One region of the Lysinibacillus sp. CD3-6 genome, then DNA from elsewhere that is predicted to be linked to it. Evidence: riboswitches for the same ligand, from Rfam matches in the RefSeq annotation. Region 1 holds a riboswitch; each other region holds the start of a gene.
What was found. A riboswitch is a leader RNA that binds a small molecule or an ion and turns the genes downstream of it on or off. The one in region 1 is predicted to bind cobalamin.
Positions count from the first base shown of each region.

Region 2: it holds a riboswitch for cobalamin, as region 1 does, so the genes downstream of both, FH508_RS02520 (ABC transporter substrate-binding protein) here and metE (5-methyltetrahydropteroyltriglutamate--homocysteine S-methyltransferase) in region 1, are expected to answer to the same signal.
Region 3: it holds a riboswitch for cobalamin, as region 1 does, so the genes downstream of both, FH508_RS22135 (hypothetical protein) here and metE (5-methyltetrahydropteroyltriglutamate--homocysteine S-methyltransferase) in region 1, are expected to answer to the same signal.

Region 1 is NZ_CP085880.1:2,104,051-2,106,324, forward strand. It holds gene FH508_RS10135 (VOC family protein) at 1-344, opposite strand, end outside; cobalamin riboswitch at 550-729, shown strand; gene metE (5-methyltetrahydropteroyltriglutamate--homocysteine S-methyltransferase) at 911-2,274, shown strand, end outside.
Region 2 is NZ_CP085880.1:542,080-544,353, reverse strand. It holds gene FH508_RS02525 (FecCD family ABC transporter permease) at 1-269, opposite strand, end outside; gene FH508_RS02520 (ABC transporter substrate-binding protein) at 266-1,234, opposite strand; cobalamin riboswitch at 1,441-1,626, opposite strand; gene FH508_RS02515 (acyl-CoA dehydrogenase family protein) at 1,895-2,274, opposite strand, start outside.
Region 3 is NZ_CP085880.1:4,478,146-4,480,419, reverse strand. It holds gene FH508_RS22145 (hypothetical protein) at 1-92, shown strand, start outside; gene FH508_RS22140 (glutathione peroxidase) at 325-870, shown strand; cobalamin riboswitch at 1,025-1,236, shown strand; gene FH508_RS22135 (hypothetical protein) at 1,389-1,931, shown strand; gene FH508_RS22130 (ABC transporter substrate-binding protein) at 1,933-2,274, shown strand, end outside.

The DNA of each region.
Region 1 (2,274 bases):
TCTACTCGATTACCAAAAGGATCTCTAAATTCAAAGCGCTCGAAATGCGGAATTGGAACAGAATCAAGTATTTCTATTTGATGTTCTGTTAATATCTTTTTCCAATGTGCAACATCTTCTACATGATAAGCAATATGTGCTTTCGTTGTGAGTCGATCAAAGCCATCTTCTGTGCCGACATGTACTTCTTGATTACCTACTTGTAGCCAAAAACCACCACGCCCTTTAAGAGATGCTGGTTTCTCTATTTCTTTTAACCCCAGTACATTGCAATAAAATGCTTTTCCTTGCTCCTCAGAGCCTTTAGGAATTGTAAGTTGTACATGATGTAAACCGACAATCATAGTATTCCTCCTCGCTATTTCTTGTAATAACTATATAATTCTACAAATTACTTAAAATACCTTTTTTTAGTATATTTTTATTATATTGTCATCAATTAGTATAAGTTAAAATTACTCCTCATGTAACAATCTACTGAAAATATGCGCATAACTGTATAAAAGTTATACTTTTCAGAAAAATGTATGCTATAGTAAGAGCATAATTGAATATTGTGTAAGAGTTGGTGCCAAATGAAAGTTTGGCTTAAAAGGGAAGTCGGTGTAAATCCGACGCTGTCCCGCAACTGTAAATCGGAGCAAATCACAAATGCCACTGGGGAACTGGGAAGGCTGTGAGGCGTGTTGATGAGAAGCCAGGAGACCTGCCAATGTCTAGTACACACCAAATAACCTACGTGGAAATAGGTGGTGAGATGTGACCGAATTGGCACTGTGCGACTAACGAATATATACGACAATTAATACATTATCGTATCGCTTCGTCATAGCTAATTAAATTTACAATAACTACCATTTTCCGAAAAGGAAGATGGTTTTTTTTATTTTAATTTGAGGAGAGATGTAACATGACGTATACCACAACTGTAGTAGGCTATCCATATATAGGAGAAGACCGTGAATGGAAAAAGGCATTAGAGGCGTTTTGGAGAAATGAACTTACAGAAGAAGATTTCTTACAAAAAATTAAAAAAATCCGTCTTGCACGTATTGATAGGCAGCTTCGGAGCGGAATAGATATTGTCACTGTAGGGGATTTTACACGCTATGACAGAATGCTTGATACAGCGACGATGTTTGGTTTAGTGCCAAAGCGCTTTGGCTGGCAAGGTGGAAAGGTTGATTTACAAACGTATTACGCGGTAGCGCGCGGAAATAAAGAAGCTGTTGCTAGTGAAATGACGAAATGGTTTAACACAAATTATCATTACATTGTACCTGAATATGAAGGACAAACACTACAATTAACAGAGAATACAATACTTACAGATTTCCTTGAGGTTAAAGATGCATTTGGCATTACTGCAAAGCCAACGCTAATCGGACCTTATACATTTTGCAAGCTAACTAAAGGCTACGATAAAGTATCACAAGTTGCCTTTATTTTAGCATTACTACCACTCTATGCGCAGGTAATCCAAGAACTCGTTACAGCTGGTGCTGACTGGGTTCAATTAGAGGAACCTGCATTAGTCTCCACTTTAGAAGAGGCTGAGGTCAAACTAGTGCAAGAAATATATACACAATTAGCAGCCGCTGTTCCAGAGGCCAATATTATGCTACAAACGTATTTTGAATCGTTATCAGCTTATAACACACTAATTGAACTCCCTGTACAAGGATTTGGCTTAGATTTTGTTCATGGCTATACGAAAAATATGGAGGCACTACGCCAATTTGGTTTTCCAAAGGATAAAGTATTGGGGATAGGTATTGTTAACGGACGAGATATTTGGCGAGCAAATTTAGCAGAGGTAAGTACAACGATTAAGGCAATCGAACAGTTGACTAGTGTACAAGAGCTATGGATTCAATCGTCATGTAGCTTACAGCATGTGCCGATTTCGACCGCCCTTGAAACAAAGCTAGACCCTGTCTTGAAAAATGCACTTGCATTTGCTGATGAAAAATTGGCTGAAATATCAGAGGTGGCTAAATATTTAAAAGAAAAAAACCACTCATCAAATCACACAATCTCTGAAAGCATGAAAGCAATTGATGCATTAAAAAAACATCCAGTACGAAATAATCAGGCAGTTCAACAAGAAATGCAAACGGTCTCGTCAGAGGATTTTGAACGTCAAAATGATTTTAATACTCGTCAGCTTATTCAACAACAGTCACTGCAACTACCACTATTCCCTACGACTACGATTGGAAGTTTCCCTCAATCTGAAGAAGTGAAGCGTACGCGTAATGCATGGCGTAAAAA
Region 2 (2,274 bases), 1.6 Mb from region 1:
GATACCCCAAGCGTATATGGGTCTGCTAACGGATTTTTTAACAATCCTTGAAAGGCGGCTCCCGCAATTGCCAATGATGCTCCTACAAGGCCTGCAAGTAATACTCGTGGCAAACGGATTTTCCATAAAATATTGGCAGCAGTTTCATCTGCCGCTTTATTCCAAAGTACTTCTAACGGAATATGAACCGAGCCTATTGATACGCCACACCAGATGCTAACGATAAGTAACGTAATGGCTGTTACATAGGCAATAGCTGTTTTTCTCACTCGAAAGCCTCAGGATAGATGGCTTTCGCTAACTCTTCAAGCCCATCTGCTAAACGTGGGCCCTGACGACTTGTTATATTTTCATCTACTTGTACAATCGCTTTATTTTTTACAGCTGTAATTGTATCAAAGCCTGCACGTTGTGGAATTTTCGTTAAAATATCGGGCACATAATTATAAGTGACCACGATAACATCTGGATTTTTTGTAATGATTTGTTCCGCATCTATTTTGAACCAGCCATCCGTATCAGCTGCAATATTTTCAGCATGAATCATTTCTAGCATCTCCTGCATAAACGTATCCTTGCCAGGTGTATAAATTTCTGGTTCATCTGACGTTTCTACAAAGACTTTCTTCGGTTGTACATCCTGCAATTTTGCTTCTATTTCCTCAACCTTCGCTTTCATATTGGCAATAATTTTTTCTGCCTCTGGTAGCTTACCAGTGGCGCGACCTAATTGCTCAATCGTCGTATATGTCTCATTAAAATCACGAGCGTTTGTTACAACAAATACTTTTACACCCGCTGCTTCCAGCTGATCCTTTGCTCCACCTAAAGAAGCTATACCTGATTCATGCGCAAAAACGATATCTGGCTGTAAAGCAATAATTTGTTCAATATTAAATTCCATACTGCCGACCTTTTCCTTGTCAGCTACCTCTGGTGGATAATCATCATAATCATTTACGCCAACGATTTTATCGTTTAAGCCAAGTCCAAATAAAATTTCTGTGTTACTTGGAATAAGCGAAATGATTCGCTCAGGCGGTGCCTCCAGTACAATTTCTTTGCCAGTAGCATCTGTCATTGTTAGCGGGAATGTTGCTTCCTCAAGCTGATTTGTTCCTTGTTGCTCCTGTTGCTCTGACGCAGTACTGTCGTCTTTCGGTTCTTGTCCACAAGCAACTAAAATGCCCATTGCTAAAAATGCGGATAAACCTAACTTCCAATATTTTTTCATTGTGAAACCTCCTTAGATTGTATGTGCATGTTTCAGCTCTGTTCAGTTGCATGATCGATATTATGTAGGTATTTCATTATTCGAACTCTCACCTTTATTTTCAATTATTATCGTCATTAGCTTTCTAAAACATAAAAAATCCCCTCGTCATCATAACGAGAGGCGGTGCTTGCACAAAAAACCACCATCCTATCCTCGTAGGCTGCAATGTATCGTTCTATAAAGGCAGGTCTCCTGGCTCGTGCTTCAAATGCTTTTTCATGCCTTCCCAAAAAAATTTCAGTGGCATTGATAGAAAAAACTCACACTTACAGTGGCGGGACCGCATCGGAATTACACCGATTTCCCTTTTCACTTTACTTTAGTAAAGAACCTTTATAATATTCAGTTGATTTTATTATACATGAAAATCGAAATAGATAACGATAAAAAAAGAGACCTTAAGTTAGCGTCTCTTTTTTATAATTATTGATTTCCAATGCATGCATGTGCTTTCCGCTTCAAACAATTCCTTTAATTGTTTGCGTGCCTGGCACACCGTAATCTGGATTGCCTGCGTCTTATACTGTGTGCGTTCCCACAGAAGTCTACGTCAGTCTTTCTTTGTTTAAAAATTATAATATTCAGAATTGTTTGCGTGCCTGACACACGAACTATTCTCTACACAATATCCGCAAAATATTGAACAGTTTTCATTGGTGCACCGATTTGGCGCAATGCCCATGTATCTTCTAAATAAATATCAGCTAGCTTTTCATACTTGCCGCCAAACTTTGCTGCCCATTCGACTGCCACTACACTTTCGTATAGATGTGCCATTTTTTGGGCTACTCCCTTTGCCTCGTAGGTTTTCGTAGCTTCATCCAACGCGCTAAAAGTTTGCAATGTTGTTTCGATTTTCTTCAGTTGTTCCCTTACGATTTGTACCAATGAACAATTTGTTAACTTCGTCAAGCGCTCCTGCATCACACGAACAAATAATTCGTGGGCCTGAAATTTATCTACTAAGCGAATAAGCTCTAGCGCTAAAATGTTAGCAG
Region 3 (2,274 bases), 2.4 Mb from region 1:
ACGATCATAATTTACTAGATATTGCAAAGCGATTAATAGATGAAGAGCAGGATATGAAATACAAAAAGAAATATAAAACCGCCATCCGTTAAAATAGCGAGATGGCTATTTTTATGCCCAAGCGTGTTGTTTTGAAGAAAGAAAAGTTATTGATTATAATAAAAATAGGAGGATGGATTCAGTTTTTGATAGGTCTTATATACTGACGTAAGCTATCGTATAAGTGAGAGCCAGAAACTATCCATAAAGAGGAAACAAGTAAATCTGCAACAGTATATAGCATAGTAACAGTATAAATATTGTAAATTAGAAAGGGTCGAGAAAATGGGGATTTATAATTATTTAGTGAAAAAGCCAAACGGTGAAATTTTATCAATGGAGACGTATCGAGGAAAGACAATGTTAATCGTTAATACCGCCAATCAATGTGATTTTACATATCAATTTGAAGATTTGCAAAAAATGTATAATAAATATGGCAAGGGAAATTTCATTGTTTTAGGTTTCCCGTGTAATCAGTTTGGACAGCAGAACCCAGAAGATGGAGTTGAGACAACTCAACTTTGTCAGCTTAACTACGGGGTAACTTTCCCGATTTTTGAACTAGTTCAAGTTAATGGAGAAGAGACACATCCATTATTCAATTATTTAAAGCACGAAGTAGATTTTCGTGAATTCGGTAAGGCGAATATGCAGGAAAAGATGTTAGCTGAAGCTATTATCCAAATTGCACCTAGCTTTTTAGATGGACGTAACATTCGTTGGAACTTTACAAAATTTTTAGTAGATAATCAAGGAAATACAGTCGAGCGCTTTGAACCAACAGATTCACAATTAGATATTGAGCAAGCTATTGAAAAAATTTTATAGCTAGCCATTTTAATCAGAATTTTTAGGCTGGAATAACAAATAGCTAATCACTATGTAGAAATAGTGCTAAGTTTTGTATATATATTTTCGAATATTCCACAATCTCACAACTATTTTTTCAAATCAATATATGATAAACTGCTAATCAAGTGAATAATTCTTGCAGAATAATGGTGCTAACTTTAGCATAATCGGGAATTCGGTGTAAAACCGAAGCTGTTTCCGCAACTGTAAGTACAAGAATCATAAAAAATGCCACTGTCGAAAAGGGGAAGTCCTAAGATGGGAAGGTTTTATGATATCGCAACTGATTAGTGGTAGCGAACTGTACGAGCCAGGAGACCGACCTTTATTTAATGTATAAAAACTCTTCGGAAGCTAGGAGGATATACGGCAAATACATAAGCGATGTCGCATGGGCGGCACTATATATGCTATTTTCGTCGTTCCTAGGGAGCGGCGTTTTTTTATGCACCTATAAAGCAAAATCTGTTCATGAAAGAAAGAAGGGACTAGTTATGAAAAAAGATGCTCGTTATTCTTGCTACCCATTCATGCGTGAAAAAATATCTACTGTAGATTTTGAGATTCGTACGGATAGTTTAACAACTCATGTCGGTGTAGCATTAACGGCTGTAAAAGCAGAAGCAGTTGAGGTTGTAGCGACAGATTTATTGACGATTTTGCCAATGGCCTACCATGTAAATGGCTCAGTACGTGGCAAATTAGCAGTAACGGAAGAAGATTTAGTATGGCTTAGTGATCGCTATGATTTTTATGTGGGGCATGTAAAGGAAGAAATACAGAACTTTGTTTTACCACAAGGAACGGGGGCTGCAACAGCGCTTCATTTATGTCGTAGTGAGGCAAAAAAATCATACCGTGTTCTACATAAAGTTTCTGAGGAAAGAGAAGTACCAGCAATTCTTTTCGATTACTTAGGATTATTAGCGAATGTATTTTTTGTAATGGCTGTATACATGAATCAGCAAGCTGGTATTGCTGAAATACCGTTTATAAGCAAATCATACCCTATGAAGAAGAAGAAGGAGAATGTGTAAAGTGAAGAAACTAATTAATTTCCAATGGATTACAATATTAATGTTAGCACTTGTATTGGCAGGGTGCGGTACAGCAGATGAAGCCAAAAAGGACGATACATCATCTAAAGAAGGACAACAAGCTGAGCAAACAGGCTATAAAGTGACAGATGATCGCGATGTCGAAGTAGCATTTGATGCAGTACCAAAAACGATTGTGTCACTACAACCAAGTAATACAGAAATCTTATTTGCACTAGGCGTTGGAGATAAAGTTATTGGGGCAACTGAATATGATACGTACCCAGAAGAAGCAAAAGATATTGAACGTGTTTCAGACTCTGTGACATTTAACACTGAGCGA